Regions from separate parts of the Kluyvera sp. STS39-E genome, predicted to be linked through region 1. Evidence: predicted binding sites of a transcription regulator. Region 1 holds the regulator's gene; each other region holds the start of a gene.
What was found. The regulator Fur, encoded in region 1, represses iron uptake genes when iron is present. The targets are predictions, from matches to a motif close to ATAATAATGAGAACNACTATCAA.

Region 1 (5,908 bases):
CGGTAAAAGAAGACATCGAATACGTTGAGTCCATCAAAAATGACGTCGAGTGGTTAGGTTTTCACTGGTCAGGCAACGTTCGCTACTCCTCTGATTACTTCGATCAGCTGCATGCCTATGCGGTAGAACTGATCAATAAAGGTCTGGCGTATGTCGATGAACTGACGCCAGAGCAAATCCGCGAATACCGCGGGTCGCTGACTGCGCCGGGTAAAAATAGCCCGTTCCGCGATCGCAGCGTCGAAGAGAACCTAGCGCTGTTCGAAAAAATGCGTGCCGGTGGTTTCGAAGAAGGTAAAGCCTGTCTGCGTGCCAAAATCGACATGGCCTCTTCTTTCGTCGTGATGCGCGATCCCGTGCTGTACCGTATTAAATTTGCCGATCACCACCAGACCGGCACCAAGTGGTGCATCTATCCGATGTACGACTTCACCCACTGCATCAGCGATGCGCTGGAAGGGATTACGCATTCACTGTGTACTCTGGAGTTCCAGGACAACCGTCGCCTGTACGACTGGGTGCTGGACAACATCACGATTCCCGTTCACCCGCGTCAGTACGAATTCTCGCGCCTGAATCTGGAATACACCGTGATGTCCAAGCGCAAGCTGAATCAGCTGGTGACCGAGAAGCACGTTGAAGGTTGGGACGATCCGCGTATGCCGACTATCTCCGGTTTGCGCCGTCGTGGCTACACGGCAGCGGCTATCCGTGAATTCTGCAAACGTATTGGCGTGACCAAACAGGACAACACCATTGAGATGGCTTCTCTGGAATCCTGTATCCGTGAAGATTTGAACGAGAACGCGCCGCGTGCGATGGCAGTTATCGATCCGGTTAAGCTGGTCATCGAAAACTATCCGCAGGGCGAGGGCGAAATGGTCTCCATGCCTAACCATCCGAACAAACCGGAAATGGGTAGCCGTGAAGTTCCATTCAGTGCAGAACTGTGGATCGATCGCGCGGATTTCCGTGAAGAAGCGAACAAGCAGTACAAGCGCTTGGTGATGGGTAAAGAAGTGCGTCTGCGTAACGCCTACGTGGTGAAAGCAGAGCGCGTGGAGAAAGATGCCGAAGGCAATATTACCACTATCTTCTGTACCTACGATGCTGACACCCTGAGCAAAGATCCGGCCGATGGCCGTAAAGTTAAGGGCGTTATTCATTGGGTTAGCGCCGCACACGCGCTGCCAATTGAAATCCGTCTGTACGATCGTCTGTTCAGCGTACCAAACCCAGGTGCCGAAGAAGACTTCCTGGCAGTGATGAATCCTCAGTCGCTGATTATCACCCAAGGCTACGGTGAGCCGTCTCTGCAGGCCGCTGAAGCGAGCAAAGCCTACCAGTTCGAGCGTGAGGGTTACTTCTGTCTCGACAGTCGTTACAGCACAGCAGACAAGCTGGTATTTAACCGCACCGTCGGTTTACGTGATACCTGGGTTGGCTAACAGCAGCCCCTTGTTGTGTAAAGACGCCGCTTTTGCGGCGTTTTTTTTATCTCACCGCCATTCGTTTAAGTTTTGTAGTTTCGCGTAGCGAATTAATACAATTATTTTACCTCTGATATTTCCGTATGCCGCCCGGTAACTTCTCTCAAAATTCCGCTGTAAACGGTCTCATTAACATTTAGACCAGACCACACAAGGGTTGGAGCGCTGAGATGCTAACAACGCACCTCGTTACACCTTGAAACCAAATATGTGCGCTTTGTCATAATCCTGCACTCTTGTTGCGGAAAAGGATTGATAATTCGCGTCGCGAAAAATAGTCTATCGGTGTAGTGAAATATCATTTTCCAGAAGTTCATTTTTTTTAAAGTTTTATTTTTTGCCTTCGCTTTGCGGCGGCATTTTAAAAGTCAAAGAGGATATAACTATGCGTACGTTTAGTGGCAAACGTAGTACGCTGGCGCTGGCTATCGCCGGTGTGACAGCACTGTCAGGCTTTACAATGGCGCCGGATGCAAAAGCAGAAGGGTTCATTGACGACTCATCATTAACCGGCGGCATCTATTACTGGCAACGTGAACGTGACCGTAAAGATGTGACCGATCACGACAAGTATAAAACCAACCTGTCTCACTCCACCTGGAACGCCAACCTCGACTTCCAGTCTGGCTATGCTGCCGATATGTTCGGTATCGATATCGCTGCGTTCACCGCAATTGAAATGAACGAAAGCGCCGAAAGCGGCCACCCAAACGAAATCGCGTTCTCTTCTAAAAACAAGGGTTACAGCGAAGACTACAGCGGTGATAAGAGCGGTATCAGCCTGTATAAAGCAGCCGCGAAATTCAAACTCGGTCCAACTTGGGCTCGCGCAGGTTACATCCAGCCTACCGGTCAAACCCTGCTGGCACCACACTGGAGCTTCATGCCTGGTACCTATCAGGGTGCTGAAGCGGGTGCCAACTTTGATTACGGCGATAATGGTGCTCTGAGCTTCTCCTACATGTGGACCAACGAGTACAAAGCGCCTTGGCACCTGGAGATGGATAACTTCTATCAGAACGATAAGAAGACCAAAGTCGACTACCTGCACTCTATCGGTGCTAAATACGATTTCAAAAATGACCTGGTGCTGGAAGCGGCATTTGGTCAGGCAGAAGGTTATGTTGATCAGTACTTCGCCAAAGCGAGCTACAAATTCGATATTCCTGGCGGCCCATTGACGACCAGCTATCAGTTCTACGGTACTCGTGACAAAGTCACCGACCGCGGCGTAAACGATATTTATGATGGCACCGCGTGGCTGCAAGCACTGACCTTTGGTTACAAGCTTAACGAGGTGTTCGATTTCCGTCTGGAAGGGACTTGGGTTAAAGCTGAAGGCCAGCAGGGTTACTTCCTGCAGCGTATGACGCCAACCTATGCTTCCTCTAACGGTCGTCTGGATATCTGGTGGGATAACCGCTCTGACTTCAACGCCAACGGCGAAAAAGCGGTGTTCTTCGGCGGCATGTATGACCTGAAAAACTGGAATCTCCCTGGTTGGGCAGTGGGCGCGTCTTACGTCTATGCATGGGATGCTAAACCAGCGACCTGGCAGATGAATCCAGACGCGTTCTACAACAAAAACAACACCATCAAAGAATCTGCATATAGCCTTGATGCCATGTACACCGTACAGGAAGGCCGCGCGAAGGGTACGCTCTTCAAACTGCACTTCACTCAGTACGACAACCACTCCGATATCCCAAGCTGGGGCGGCGGTTACGGCAACATCTTCCAGGACGAACGTGACGTGAAATTCATCGTCATCGCACCGTTCACTATTTTCTGATGCATGAGGCGGTAGCGGGAAACCACTACCGCCACTAAGAGGCTCATTGCATGAAAAAATTGATTATTGTCGCCCTGATGGCCGCTGGCCTTAGCGCCTGTGTGCAGTCTCCTGCGCCGCAAGAAGATAGCAAACTGAAAGATGCCTATAGCGCCTGTATCAATACGGCGGAAGGCAGCCCGGAGAAAATCGAGGCCTGCCAGAGCGTATTAAACGTGCTGAAGCAAGAGAAGAAGCACGAGCAGTTCGCGAATCAGGAAAGCGTGCGTGTGTTGGACTACCAGCAGTGCATTCAGGCTAGAAAAATGGGTAATGACCAAGCTGTCGCAAGCAAATGCGATAAAATCTGGCAAGAGATCCGCAGCAACAATACGTCGAACAAGTAACGTTGTCTGCTGAACGAAAAAAACCGCTGCTTGCAGCGGTTTTTTTATGTGGGTAGCTGAAGAAAGGTAAAAAAAAACCAGCACACGGTGGCTGGCTTTTTGACGAGCGGCGAGTCGTTATTTTGCGACGTCGTCGTGAGCGTGTTCATCTTCACGGCAGTCGCCTTCAGCACAGTGACCGTACAGATACAGGCTGTGGTTGGTTAGGCGAATACCATGTTTAGTGGCGATTTCACGCTGGCGAGCTTCAATAGAATCATCGCTGAACTCGATAACTTTACCGCAGTCGAGGCAGATCAGGTGATCGTGGTGATGCTGTTGGGTTAATTCGAAAACGGATTTACCGCCTTCAAAATTATGGCGGGTCACGATGCCAGCATCATCGAACTGGTTAAGTACGCGGTAAACCGTGGCTAAACCGATTTCTTCACCCATGTCGATCAGGCGTTTGTATAAGTCTTCCGCGCTGACATGGTGGTTATGAGGTTCCTGAAGAACTTCCAGAATCTTTAACCGTGGAAGTGTGACTTTCAGGCCAGCCTTCTTTAATGCGGTATTATTGTCAGTCATGCGGAATCTGTCCTGTTGCTTTACGATTAACTTCCATCAGTGAAAGTTTCACAGAGAATGCACCCGAATTAATGCGTCTCATTATAGAATGGCCCTATCAAAATGAAAACAGCAAGGCCCGGGTAAGCTGAGCTTTCAAAAACGAGGCATCATCGACAAACTGGGCGATGAACCTGCGCCAAATCTGATGATATTGTACAGGTATGCGATAAAAAGTTAAAAAAATGTAGCTATTATTTTAATTGCTTTTACCTATTAATGAGGTGCAATTCAATAATTACACCTCATTATCGCAATTAGGCGTTTTTGATCTCATCCAAGTGCAGTTCTTCGGCAACCTGCTTAACCCATTTCTCAACGCGTTCTGCGGTCAACTCTGGTTGGCGATCTTCGTCAATGGCTAGGCCCACGAAGTGATCGTCATCGGCAAGGCCCTTAGACGCTTCAAAATGATAGCCGGCGGTTGGCCAGTGGCCGACGATGGTTGCGCCATGAGGTTCAATAATGTCACGGATGGTACCCAGGGCATCACAGAAATATTCTGCATAGTCTTCCTGGTCGCCACAGCCGAACAACGCAACCAGCTTGCCGTTGAAATCAACTTCTTCCAGCGTTGGGAAGAAATCATCCCAGTCGCACTGTGCTTCACCGTAGTACCACGTTGGAATGCCCAGCAGCAGGATATCGAACGCTTCCAGATCCTCTTTGCTGCTCTTGGCGATGTCATGAACATCAGCGACATCTTTACCAAGCTGTTTTTGAATCATTTTTGCGATATTTTCGGTGTTTCCGGTATCGCTACCGAAGAAGATGCCAACGATTGCCATGAGTAAAATAACCTCTTGAAACTTAATGATATGGTGGTGGCTTAATGCCCACAGATAAGGGCAATCATAGCAGAACAGGTCTAAGTGCGGAAACAGCAATCGTGCCGTACTGCACACTCTGCTACATGAAAGCGTGTTTTGGGGGGATTTTTCAGACTTTCCCCTGTCCGTGCAGCAGCGCGAGCTGATTCATCAACATCTCTTCGATGAGTTCGCTACGGCTCATATCACGGGCAGTCGCCAGCTCGTTGAGCGCATCAACGGCTTCATGATTCAGCTTCAGTTCAACACGCTTGAGCCCACGAACCTTGTCGCGTTTTAGCTGGTTGCGCTTATTGATGCGGAGCTGCTCGTCACGCGAAAGCGGATTGGTTTTTGGTCTTCCCGGGCGACGCTCATTTGCGAACAAATCTAGTGTCGTACGGTCCGTTTGTTCTTTTGCCATGATTCTGAGTGACTTCGGGGAAAACAAGCTACCGGGCAGTACCCGGCGCAGACAGCGCGCAATCATACATCAGTGGAACCCGCACGCCAACGACCGCGGCCATTCTGGCGCGCAGTCGGTGCATTTTTAATCACTCTGCAAGGTAGCGGCGGATAGCGCGTAGCACCGCGTCCGGTTTTTCGGCGTGAACCCAATGGCCCGCGCCGGCAATAACGTGCGCCTTGGCTTGTGGGAACTGGGCTAAAAGATCGTCGCGATAGGCTTCGGTAACGTACGGCGAATTGCCGCCGGGAATAAAGAGGGCAGGATGATCCCACGCGGGAATCGTCTCCCAGCCGACAATGTGCGGATATTGTTCCCACAGTACCGGTACGTTAAAGCGCCATGCGCCGTCGACA
Region 2 (5,908 bases), on a different contig from region 1:
GGGCTGTATATGGTTTCCACCAACTGGGGAAACATGATTAATAATGTCAGCAGCCACAACGGTGGCTGTTTATGGATATTCATAGCAACAATCCTTAGATAAACAGAATATGCAGCTATTATTGCGAAACTTGCTATGTCTCATTACCATTATAAGGACTGTATATATTAAAAGTCGGACATAAGATGAAGATCAATCAAGATGATTCTTTCGATCCGGACACGTTCGATGAGTTGGTTATCGGAATTGCATCCGATATGGGGGTGCACGATTCAGGGATGCATAGCCACCTTCGCCATCAGCTCCTTTTCTCGGCGGCCGGAAGCATCACCATTGAGCTGGATAATACCCTATGCCTACTGCCGCCTCGACGCGCGGCCTGGATACCGGCTGGCACGGTTCATCGTGCGATTATGAATAGCTCAATGGCCTATCGTTCTCTTTATTTTTCAAGCAAATTACCGTTATTAGAGTTGCCTCTGCAGATCGTTGAAGTTAATCCGCTGTTCTTCGAGGTGATAGAACGGATGGCCTTTTGGCAATGGGGAATGACGGAAGAACGACAAGGCAGCCTAATCACCGTTTTTTGTGAAGAAATCAAAAGTGCTCAAAGCGAAAACTGGACGTTGAAATTTCCCTCCGATAATCGTCTGAGCGCATGGCTGGACAGGGTGCGCAGGGGAGAATTGCCCCCACGTCTGGGACAGTTAGCTCAAAAGGTCGGGGCATGTGAACGTACAATAAGCCGTATATTTACCAGAGATACGGGAATGAATTATCAGAGTTGGAGGCAACAATGGCGGCTGCTGAAAGCAATGGAAATGCTCTGTGATGGTTGGCAACTGAGTCAGGTTGCTCAGCAGCTTGATTTTGTCAGCGACAGTGCATTCATTGTCTTTTTCCGCCAGTACACAGGGACCACTCCAACCCGTTACCTCCGCGATTCAATCACTGAAAATCAGGCTTCATTTTCTGATTAACGGCCAGAAATAAACCACACGTGAGGCCTCGAGTTTTTCACATTCACGTTTATTAAAATCGCAGATGACATAACGTCATGTCATCTGCGGAGGCGGCAGGTTGTTACTTGATAAGCTTGGCCACATTCGGCCGGTTGCGGTATTTGTTGTCCCACGGCATGCCATAACCGATCAGCAGGTCGTCGTTATCCATTTCGTAGGCATAATATTGTTTAACGGGGATCTCAACGCGGCCGGGTTTGACGAACAGCACGGCAATCGAAATAGACGCGGGCTGATAGTTTTGCGCAATGAATTCCACTAGACGTTTCATGGTGCCGCCAGACTCGATAGCATCGTCGATGATGATGATGTGGCGGCCAGCAATCTCAATATTATGGTGGTAAACGATGCTGGAGTTGTTGTTACGATCGCCTGGCGTATGGGGGCACGATATATAATCCATGCTGATATCAAAATTAAGCTGCCGGGTGAGGTCGGCGGTATAGAGGATCCCGCCGGGAACAACGGTAATCACGACGGCATCCGTAAAATCGTTGTTCAGTTGCGCCGCCACGCTGCTTACGCCTGTGGCGATAGCTTTTTCATCAAGGACGACGTCACCAATATGTTGATTTTCCATGTGAACTCCATAATCTGATGTGCTATTCAGAGAGTAAAAAAACGGGTCTGTAGAACCCCAAAGAGTGTTTAACCTATCTTACGGCAGAGAAATTTATCTTTAATAACGCCGTCAAAAAAACGTCCTTTGGATTTAACGCTTAAAAAAGTGGCGTAAGTTTTTAGCGGAACACCAACATACTGGTAGATGCCTAAAGTAAAAAACTCTATTTCAAGAAGCTTATGTTTTTCGTCATAACCAATTGATTTTATTCTTGATGATAAAACGTCCTGACGCTGCATATTGATACCATCGCTCCCTACATCTTTTGAGTCGCCGACTGACGGGCTAACTCGGCTGAGCGGTTATCTTAACGCTTACTGCAGAATTATCTGCGGAAATTTGTTCATGGGACAAAAATCCCGATGGACCGCTGACATGCGAGGGTGGGAGTGTATTTGCCAAAAACAGCAAAATATCTATCAGATAAATAGGCATTTTTAGCACATCTTTACAAACGCCCATCTTCACGCTTGTAGGCCACCCAATCCCAATATTTATCAGTTAATTACATAATTTTTGCTTAGCCTATCCAGCCACCACACAGGGTCTATGCTTAGTAAAAGGCTTTTTTCGCGCAAAGCCCCTGCTGATCAGGGGTTGAAGTGATAATCATTATCACTAACATGGTGTTATGCCCTAGTGGCCTAAAACATGAGGTGGAACGATGGAACTGCAGTCAGAAACTTTCAATCCTGCTGATTTTGCGTGGCGCGGCTTAACGCTTACGCCAGCGGCAGCAGCGCATATTCACCAGTTAATCAGCAACAAACCCGAGATCCTTGGTCTACGGCTCGGCGTGAAGCAAACCGGCTGCGCTGGCTTTGGCTACGTGCTCGACACCGTGACGTCGGTTGAAAAGGACGATCTCATTTTCGAAACCGACGGCGCGAAGCTGTTTGTGGCGCTGCAGGCGATGCCGTTTATCGACGGTACGGAAGTGGATTACGTCCGTGAAGGTTTAAACCAGCTGTTCAAATTTCATAACCCGAAAGCCCAAAACGAATGCGGCTGCGGCGAAAGCTTTGGGGTATAGGCGGTACTATGTCTCGTAATACTGAAGCAACTGACGATGTCCAGAGCTGGGCCGGTGGCCCGCTGAATTACAAAGAAGGGTTCTTTACCCAACTACAAACCGACGAATTGGCGCAGGGCATTAACGAAAGCGTTGTGCGGGCGATTTCTGCACGACGTAATGAACCAGAGTGGATGTTGGAATTTCGCCTGAAGGCCTATCACGCTTGGCTAGAAATGGAAGAACCACACTGGCTGAAAGCCAACTATGAAGGCTTAAACTACCAGGATTACAGCTATTACTCAGCGCCATCATGCGGTAACTGCGACGATACCTGCGCCTCGGAACCCGGCGCGAACCAGCAGGCAGGGACGAGCAGCTTCTTGACCGATGAGGTCGAAGCCGCGTTTAACCAACTGGGTGTCCCGGTACGAGAAGGAAAAGAGGTGGCGGTTGACGCCATTTTTGACTCCGTTTCGGTCGCGACGACCTACCGAGAAAAGCTGGCCGAACATGGCGTGATTTTTTGCTCTTTTGGCGAAGCCATCCATGAACATGCTGAGCTGGTAAAGCGCTACCTTGGCACGGTGGTGCCGGAAAACGACAACTTCTTTGCCGCGCTCAACGCCGCCGTTGCCTCAGATGGCACCTTTATCTATATCCCGAAAGGCGTGCGCTGTCCGATGGAGCTATCAACCTATTTTCGCATTAACGCGGAAAAGACCGGTCAGTTTGAACGCACCATTCTGATTGCCGATGAAGGCAGCTACGTCAGTTACATTGAAGGCTGCTCGGCCCCGGTGCGTGACAGCTACCAGCTCCATGCGGCGGTCGTGGAAGTGATTATCCATAAAGATGCGGAAGTGAAATATTCCACCGTGCAGAACTGGTTCCCCGGCGACGGCAACAGCGGCGGCATTCTCAACTTTGTCACCAAACGCGCGCTGTGCGAAGGCGAAAACAGCAAGATGTCGTGGACGCAGTCGGAAACCGGTTCGGCTATCACTTGGAAATACCCAAGCTGCATTCTGCGCGGCGACAACTCAGTCGGTGAATTTTTCTCGGTGGCGCTGACCAGCGGTCATCAGCAGGCCGATACCGGCACCAAAATGATCCACATCGGCAAAAACACCAAATCAACCATTATCTCAAAAGGGATCTCCGCCGGACACAGCCAGAACAGCTACCGCGGCTTGGTGAAAATCATGCCGACCGCGACCAACGCACGTAACTTTACCCAGTGCGACTCAATGCTGATTGGCCCGGACTGCGGTGCCCATACCTTCCCATACGTGGAATGTCGCAACAACAGCGCCACGCTAGAACATGAGGCGACCACCTCACGTATTGGTGAAGACCAACTGTTTTACTGCCTGCAACGAGGGATTAGCGAAGATGATGCTATCTCGATGATTGTGAATGGCTTTTGTAAGGATGTTTTCTCGGAACTGCCGCTGGAGTTTGCCGTGGAAGCACAAAAATTGCTGGCTATCAGCCTTGAACACAGCGTCGGTTAAGTATTAAGGGAAACGGTATGTTGAATATCAAAGATTTACAGGTCTCGGTTGATGATAAGGCCATCCTTCGTGGAGTGAGTCTGAACGTGCGTCCGGGCGAAGTCCACGCCATCATGGGGCCGAACGGTTCGGGGAAAAGTACGCTCTCCGCCACGCTTGCCGGGCGTGAAGATTATACCGTGACCGGCGGTGAAGTGACCTTTAACGGTAACGACCTGCTGGCGATGTCGCCGGAAGAACGTGCGGGCGAAGGTATTTTTATGGCCTTTCAATATCCGGTGGAGATCCCCGGCGTCAGCAACCAGTTTTTCCTGCAAACTGCGCTTAACGCGGTACGCGCCCATCGCGGACAGGAACCGCTGGATCGTTTCGACTTCCAAGATCTAATGGAAGCTAAGATCGATCTTTTGAAAATGCCGCCGGATCTATTAACCCGTTCGGTGAACGTCGGTTTCTCCGGTGGTGAGAAAAAACGCAATGATATCCTACAGATGGCGGTGCTGGAGCCATCTTTATGCATTCTTGATGAAACGGACTCCGGGCTGGATATCGATGCATTGAAAGTTGTCTCTGAAGGGGTGAACTCCCTGCGTGACGGTAAGCGCGCCTTTATCATCGTGACCCACTATCAGCGGATTCTGGACTACATCAAGCCTGATGTTGTGCACGTGCTTTATCAGGGACGCATTGTGAAATCCGGAGACTTCACTCTGGTGAAACAACTGGAGGAGCAGGGCTATGGCTGGCTTAGCGAACAGCAGTAGCGCGTTGCAGCAGTGGCATGCGTTACTTCAAGCGCGTGGTGGACAGGCGTCGCCGCAGGCGCTCGCGCATCTTAAACAGGTTAAAGATCTGGGGCTGCCTTCGCGTAAAGACGAAGACTGGAAATACACGTCGCTGGATAAACTGCTGACCAGTACTTTTGTTGCCCCGGCGCTCCCGGCGCTGACGGTGGCCGAGTGCGATGCCCATGCGTTGGCGCTAGATACTTGGCGTCTGGTGTTTGTCGACGGACAGTTCGATGCGCGGCTTAGCGACTCACTCTCAGACAGCGGCTTTGAGGTCACGGTCAACAACCAGCGACAATCGCTGCCGGAAGCCGTTCACGGTGAGATATTCCTGCATTTAACCGAAAGTCTGGCGACCAGCGTCACCCATATTCAGGTGCGCCGTAACCAACGGCCCGCCAAACCGCTATTGCTGCTGCATATCACTCGCGGCCTGACGAGCGATGAGATGAACACCGCGCACTATCGCCACCATCTGCAACTAGAGAGCGGGGCGCAGGCGACGGTGATTGAGCAGTACGTCAGTCTGAACGACGCGCGCCACTTTACCGGCTCACGCCTGACCGCTGAGGTGGCTGATAACGCCCAGCTTCAGCATTTCAAACTGGGCTTTGAAAATGCCCAGAGCTACCATTTTGGTCATAACGATCTGCGCTTAGGGCGCGACGCGTCTGCCTTCAGCCATAGCTTCCTGCTGGGGGCGGCGGTGACGCGTCATCACACCAGCACGCAGCTGAATGACGAAAACAGCACGCTGCGCATCAACAGCTTGGCGATGCCGGTCAATAACGAAGTGTGCGACACACGTACTTGGCTTGAGCACAACAAAGGCTACTGTGATAGCCGCCAGTTGCACAAAACCATCGTCAGCGACAAAGGTCGTGCGGTCTTTAACGGCGTGATCACGGTGGCACCGCATGCCATTAAAACCGACGGGCAGATGACTA
Region 3 (5,908 bases), on a different contig from region 1:
TATCGTTGACGTATTGGATGCAACCACCACGCTGTATAACGCAAAACAGCAGCTTTCCAGCGCGCGTTATAACTACCTGATTAACCAGCTTAATATCAAATCTGCGCTCGGCACGCTCAACGAGCAGGATCTGCTGGCGCTGAACAATACGCTGGGTAAACCGGTTTCAACCTCTAACGCCACCGTCGCGCCGGAAAATGCTCAGCAGGACGCTGCGGCTGATGGTTACACCTCGGCGGCAACCAGCAAAGCACGTATTCGCTAACTCTGATTTAGCGTAAATAAAGGCTCGCATTATGCGAGCCTTTTTTATTTAGCCCCTCTCAACGTAAGGCAACGTAAAGATCCCCCGCTTTATCCCCTTCTTCGCTTCATTTTCAACCACTCATCCACTATCCTGAGCGCTATTGCAATACCACTCTACTGGGTCCAGGAAGATTAAAATGAAACGGACAAACAATATTTCGCACGCCGCATTTCGTAAAAGCTGGGGCGCGCGCCACTTAACGCCGGTCGCACTCGCCGTTACCGCAGTATTCATGCTGGCGGGCTGTGAGAAAAGCGACGAAACCGTAACGCTGTATCAGAACGCAGACGACTGCTCTGCCGCCAATCCGAGCAAAAGCGCGGAATGTACAACGACCTACAACAACGCCCTGAAAGAAGCCGAGCGCACCGCTCCGAAATACGCTAGCCGTGAAGACTGTATCGCTGAATTCGGTGAAGGCCAGTGCCAGCAAGCACCTGCACAAGCAGGTATGGCACCGACTGGCGAAGGCCAGGCTCAGGCGCAGAATCAGAGCAGCGGTAGTTTCTGGATGCCGCTGATGGCAGGTTACATGATGGGCCGTATGATGAGCGGCGGCATGGGCGGCTATCAACAGCAGCCGGTGTTCACGTCGAAGAACCCATCAAGCCCAGCGTACGGTAAGTACACCGATGCGGGCGGCAAAAACTACGGTGCAGCGCAGCCGGGTCGTTCAATGAACGTACCGAAAACGGCGATGGCACCAAAACCGGCAACCACCAACACCGTCACCCGCGGTGGCTTTGGTGAGTCCGTGGCAAAACAGTCCACCATGCAACGTAGCGCAACGGGCACCACCTCCCGTTCGATGGGCGGCTGATTATCATGGAAAGAGTCAGTATTGTTGAACGCCCGGACTGGCGTGAAAAAGCAACCGAATACGGCTTTAACTTTCACACCATGTACGGCGAGCCGTACTGGAGCGAAGAAGCCTATTACAAGCTGACGCTCGCTCAAGTGGAAAAGCTGGAAGACGTCACCGCCGAATTGCACCAGCTGTGCCTGAAAGTGGTTGACCGCGTTATCGCCAGCGATGAGCTGATGGCGAAATTCCGCATTCCAAAGCATACCTGGGGCTTTGTTCGCCAGTCATGGCAGACGAACCAGCCGTCGCTCTATTCCCGCCTCGATCTGGCGTGGGACGGCACCGGTGAGCCGAAGCTGCTGGAGAACAACGCCGATACGCCAACCTCGCTGTACGAAGCAGCGTTCTTCCAGTGGATTTGGCTGGAAGATCAGCTTAACGCTGGCAACCTGCCGGAAGGCAGCGACCAGTTCAACAGCCTGCAGGAAAAGCTAATTGAGCGCTTTGTCGAGCTGCGCGAGCAGCACGGTTTCCAACTGCTGCATATGACCTGCTGCCAAGATACCGTGGAAGATCGCGGTACGGTGCAATATTTGCAGGACTGTGCGGCAGAAGCGGAAGTCGCGACCGAGTTCCTCTATATCGATGAAATTGGGCTGGGCGAAAAGGGGCAGTTTACCGATCTCCAGGATCAGGTTATTGGCAACCTGTTCAAGCTTTATCCGTGGGAATACATGCTGCGTGAGATGTTCTCCACCAAGCTCGAAGACGCGGGCGTTCGCTGGCTTGAGCCGGCGTGGAAGAGCATCATCTCCAATAAAGCGTTGCTGCCGATGCTGTGGGAAATGTTCCCGGATCACCCGAACCTGCTCCCAGCCTACTTTGCCGAAGACGCACACCCACCGATGGATAAATTCGTGGTGAAACCGATCTTCTCCCGCGAGGGGGCAAATATCTCGATCGTCGAAAACGGTAAAACCATTGAACAGGTGGAAGGTCCGTACGGCGAAGAAGGAATGATCGTGCAACAGTTCTATCAGTTGCCGAAGTTTGGCGATAGCTACATGCTGATCGGCAGCTGGCTTATCAACGATCAGCCCGCTGGGATTGGTATTCGTGAGGACAGAGCGCTGATCACTCAGGATCTGTCACGTTTCTATCCCCACATTTTCGTTGAGTAATCGCTAGCCTATCAGTACCGATAGCATGCTTAAGGAGCCCATTTCGATACCGTCCACCGGGATCGTGATGGGTTCTTCTCCATCCCACGCGCCTAAGACATACAGCAGCGGCAGGAAGTGCTCCGCCGTTGGGTTCGAGAGCGAGCCGCCTTCATGCGCTAGATAGTTCACCAACGGATGCTGTTCAACCGGCCCTGTCCATTTCAGATTCGCTTTAACATAGTCGTTAAATGACGTCGCCCACGGATAAGGTGAGGAATCACCGTGCCATTTCGCGGTACGCAGGTTATGTACCACGTTGCCACTCGCCACCAGCATAATGCCTTCATCGCGCAGGCTGGCCAGCTTTTTCCCCATCTCAAGATGCCATGCCGCTGGTTTGGTACTATCAATACTCAACTGCACCATCGGAATATCGGCGTTCGGGTACATCTTAATCAGCACGCCCCATGACCCGTGGTCGAAACCCCAAGCTTCCGTATCCAGCGCGACGGGAACCGGTGACAGTAGCTCAACCAGTTTTTGCGCTAACTCAGGCGAGCCTGGAGCCGGGTAATGCGTGTCGTACAATGCCTGCGGGAAACCGCCGAAATCGTGGATCGTTTTTGGCGTTTCCATCGCCGTCACGCCCGTGCCACGGGTGAACCAGTGCGCGGAAACGACGACAATCGCTTTCGGACGAGGCAATGTCTCACCGAGGTGCTGCCAAGTACGGGTATAGAGGTTATCTTCCAGTACGTTCATCGGGCTACCGTGACCTAAAAACAGTGCTGGCATTCGGTTACGAGACATGATGTTATCCTTTCAGAGGCATAATTGAATAACACCACATTAACCTGTTTTCCGTGAGGATAAACTCAGATAAGCATGATGATGATCTTCAGAAAATTTGAATGTAAGGATGAGGTAAAGAATGCTGTCGCCTCTCGCCAGCCATCACGAATTTCAATATTATGAATGATAATCATTATCATAAGGAGTAAGCGATGTCGGTACCGCTGATTCTGACATTACTGGCAGGAGCTGCCACATTTATTGGCGCCATTCTCGGCGTCATTGGCCAAAAGCCGTCAAACCGGGTGCTGGCGTTTTCTCTCGGCTTCGCCGCCGGGATCATGCTGCTTATCTCGCTGATGGAAATGCTGCCTGCAGCGTTGGGCACTGAAGGCATGTCACCGGTGTTAGGTTACGGCATGTTTGTGGTCGGGTTGCTCGGTTACTTCGCGCTCGATCGTGCGCTACCGCACGCCCATCCGCAAGATTTGATGCAGAAAACCAACCCGCCTCTGCCGCGTAATATCCGACGCACGGCCGTGCTGCTCACGCTCGGCATCAGCTTGCACAACTTCCCAGAAGGTATCGCTACCTTCGTCACCGCCAGCAACAATCTCGAACTGGGGTTTGGTATCGCGCTCGCCGTGGCGTTGCACAATATCCCTGAAGGCTTGGCTGTCGCCGGGCCGGTATACGCGGCGACAGGTTCAAAGCGTAAGGCGGTATTCTGGGCCGGGATCTCAGGGATGGCGGAAATCCTCGGCGGCGTGCTGGCCTGGGCCATTCTCGGCAGCATGGTGTCGCCAATACTGATGGCGTCGATCATGGCGGCCGTGGCCGGAATTATGGTTGCCCTGTCGGTAGATGAATTGATGCCGCTGGCAAAAGAGATCGATCCTAACAACAACCCAAGCTACGGCGTGCTATGCGGAATGTCGGTGATGGGATTGAGCCTAGTGGCATTACAGGCGATGGGGATTGGTTGATATCGACAAAAAAGCCCGGCACATCTGGCCGGGCTTTAAATTCGTCATACTGCATCGCAGCTTAATTAGCTCGCTTTACGCTCGTGTTCACGACGGTAGGCCACTAAGTCTTCGATAGTTACCAACGCCATATTGTGTTCCTTCGCAAACTTGATGCACTCCGGCGCGCGCGCCATGGTGCCATCGTCATTGGTCAGTTCACACAGCACGCCTGCTGGTTTAAAACCTGCCAAGCTCACTAAATCGATAGTCGCTTCGGTATGGCCACCGCGGGTCAGGACGCCGCCCGGCTGCGCGCGCAGCGGGAATACGTGGCCAGGACGGTTCAGGTCTGACGGTTTTGCGTTGTCGGCAATCGCCGCACGCACGGTAGTCAGGCGGTCAGCAGCAGAAACGCCGGTGGTCACACCGTGCGCCGCTTCGATGGTGACCGTAAAGCCGGTGCCGTAGGCGCTGGTGTTGTTTTCCACCATCATCGGCAGTTCCAGCTGTTTACGACGTTCATCGGTCAAGCACAGACAAACGATGCCGCTACCGTGACGGATAGTCAGCGCCATTTGTTCAACGGTCATGTTTTCGGCGGCAAAGATCATGTCGCCTTCGTTCTCGCGATCTTCGTCGTCCAGCACCATCGCACCGCGGCCTTCGCGCAGAGCAATCAGCGCGTTTTCAACGCGTTCGAAAGAAGTACCAAAAGAGGAAAGTAGCGTCTGATTCATGGTAAAAAAACCTCATTAAAATTATGGTTACCAGAATCAGGGCAGTCTTAGGAGTGCCGATAAACGGCCAATAGATAACGCGAGCGGGCGCAAACCCGGCTGGATCGTTACTCTCTCCCATCCGGACTCTAACCGTCGGCCCCGGAATTACACCGGATCTGCTGACCTTCCCGTTGTACACAGAAAGCGCTCGCGGGCTTTCAGCCGTAGCTGATTTACCGCCGGTGGGGAATTTCGCCCCGCCCTGAGAATAAGCGTACTTACTATAACGCTATTGATTATCTTCGGCAATGCATTAGCTTCGAACAATTCTGGTTTATCGCACCGGGAGAAGCCACTACAATAGCGATAACGCCGACAGAATCAGGGAAACACAGATGATCGATCCGAAAAAAATTGAGCAAATCGCACGCCAGGTACATGAATCCATGCCGAAAGGCCTGCGTGAGTTTGGTGATGACATTGAGAAGAAAGTTCGTCAGGTGATCCAGTCACAGCTGACGCGTCTTGATGTGGTTAGCCGCGAAGAGTTTGACGTGCAGACGCAGGTTTTGCTGCGTACTCGCGAGAAGCTGGCACTGCTGGAGCAGCGGATTAGCGAGCTGGAAAACCGTACGGCTACAGACGAGAAAGCGTAAAAAAACAAAGCCCCTCATCCCGACCCTCTCCCCCATAGGGAGAGGGTTAGGGTGAGGGGAAGCGCGAAGCGTTACTTCCCGCTATCTTTCTGAATTTTCTTGATAATATTGGTCGTTGAACAACCATCTTCAAAGTTCAGCACCAGCACTTCACCGCCGTTCGCCCACACTTCTTCGCTGCCGGCAATCTGTTCTGGCTTATAGTCACCGCCCTTAACCAGACGATCTGGCAAGATCCCCGCAATCAAACGCTGCGGCGTATCTTCTTCAAACGAGACCACCCAGTCGACCGACTCCAGCGCCCCCAGCACGATCATGCGCTGATCCAATGGATTCACCGGACGAGAATCACCTTTCAGGCGTTTGGTTGAAGCATCGCTATTCACAGCGACGATCAGGCGATCGCCCAGCTTGCGCGCATTTGCCAGATAAGAGACGTGACCCGCGTGCAAAATATCGAATACGCCGTTGGTCATCACCACTTTCTCGCCGCGACGA

Region 2: the regulator Fur is predicted to act here: its motif matches at 2,247-2,269, upstream of sufA (Fe-S cluster assembly scaffold SufA).
Region 3: the regulator Fur is predicted to act here: its motif matches at 3,251-3,273, upstream of zupT (zinc transporter ZupT).

What each region holds. Positions count from the first base shown of each region.
Region 1 covers NZ_JBFQGA010000002.1:232,088-237,995, reverse strand. The annotation lists gene glnS (glutamine--tRNA ligase) at 1-1,448, shown strand, start outside; gene chiP (chitoporin) at 1,876-3,282, shown strand; gene chiQ (ChiQ/YbfN family lipoprotein) at 3,333-3,668, shown strand; gene fur (ferric iron uptake transcriptional regulator) at 3,786-4,238, opposite strand; gene fldA (flavodoxin FldA) at 4,535-5,065, opposite strand; gene ybfE (LexA regulated protein) at 5,217-5,510, opposite strand; gene ybfF (esterase) at 5,641-5,908, opposite strand, start outside.
Region 2 covers NZ_JBFQGA010000006.1:339,160-345,067, forward strand. The annotation lists gene AB4K05_RS15650 (multidrug effflux MFS transporter) at 1-83, opposite strand, end outside; gene AB4K05_RS15655 (helix-turn-helix domain-containing protein) at 186-980, shown strand; gene AB4K05_RS15660 (phosphoribosyltransferase) at 1,084-1,602, opposite strand; gene AB4K05_RS15665 (KTSC domain-containing protein) at 1,671-1,883, opposite strand; gene sufA (Fe-S cluster assembly scaffold SufA) at 2,309-2,677, shown strand; gene sufB (Fe-S cluster assembly protein SufB) at 2,686-4,173, shown strand; gene sufC (Fe-S cluster assembly ATPase SufC) at 4,191-4,937, shown strand; gene sufD (Fe-S cluster assembly protein SufD) at 4,912-5,908, shown strand, end outside.
Region 3 covers NZ_JBFQGA010000001.1:210,288-216,195, reverse strand. The annotation lists gene tolC (outer membrane channel protein TolC) at 1-265, shown strand, start outside; gene AB4K05_RS01020 (DUF1190 family protein) at 444-1,127, shown strand; gene AB4K05_RS01015 (glutathionylspermidine synthase family protein) at 1,133-2,293, shown strand; gene ygiD (4,5-DOPA dioxygenase extradiol) at 2,297-3,085, opposite strand; gene zupT (zinc transporter ZupT) at 3,280-4,053, shown strand; gene ribB (3,4-dihydroxy-2-butanone-4-phosphate synthase) at 4,119-4,772, opposite strand; FMN riboswitch at 4,878-5,028, opposite strand; gene AB4K05_RS00995 (accessory factor UbiK family protein) at 5,150-5,410, shown strand; gene hldE (bifunctional D-glycero-beta-D-manno-heptose-7-phosphate kinase/D-glycero-beta-D-manno-heptose 1-phosphate adenylyltransferase HldE) at 5,482-5,908, opposite strand, start outside.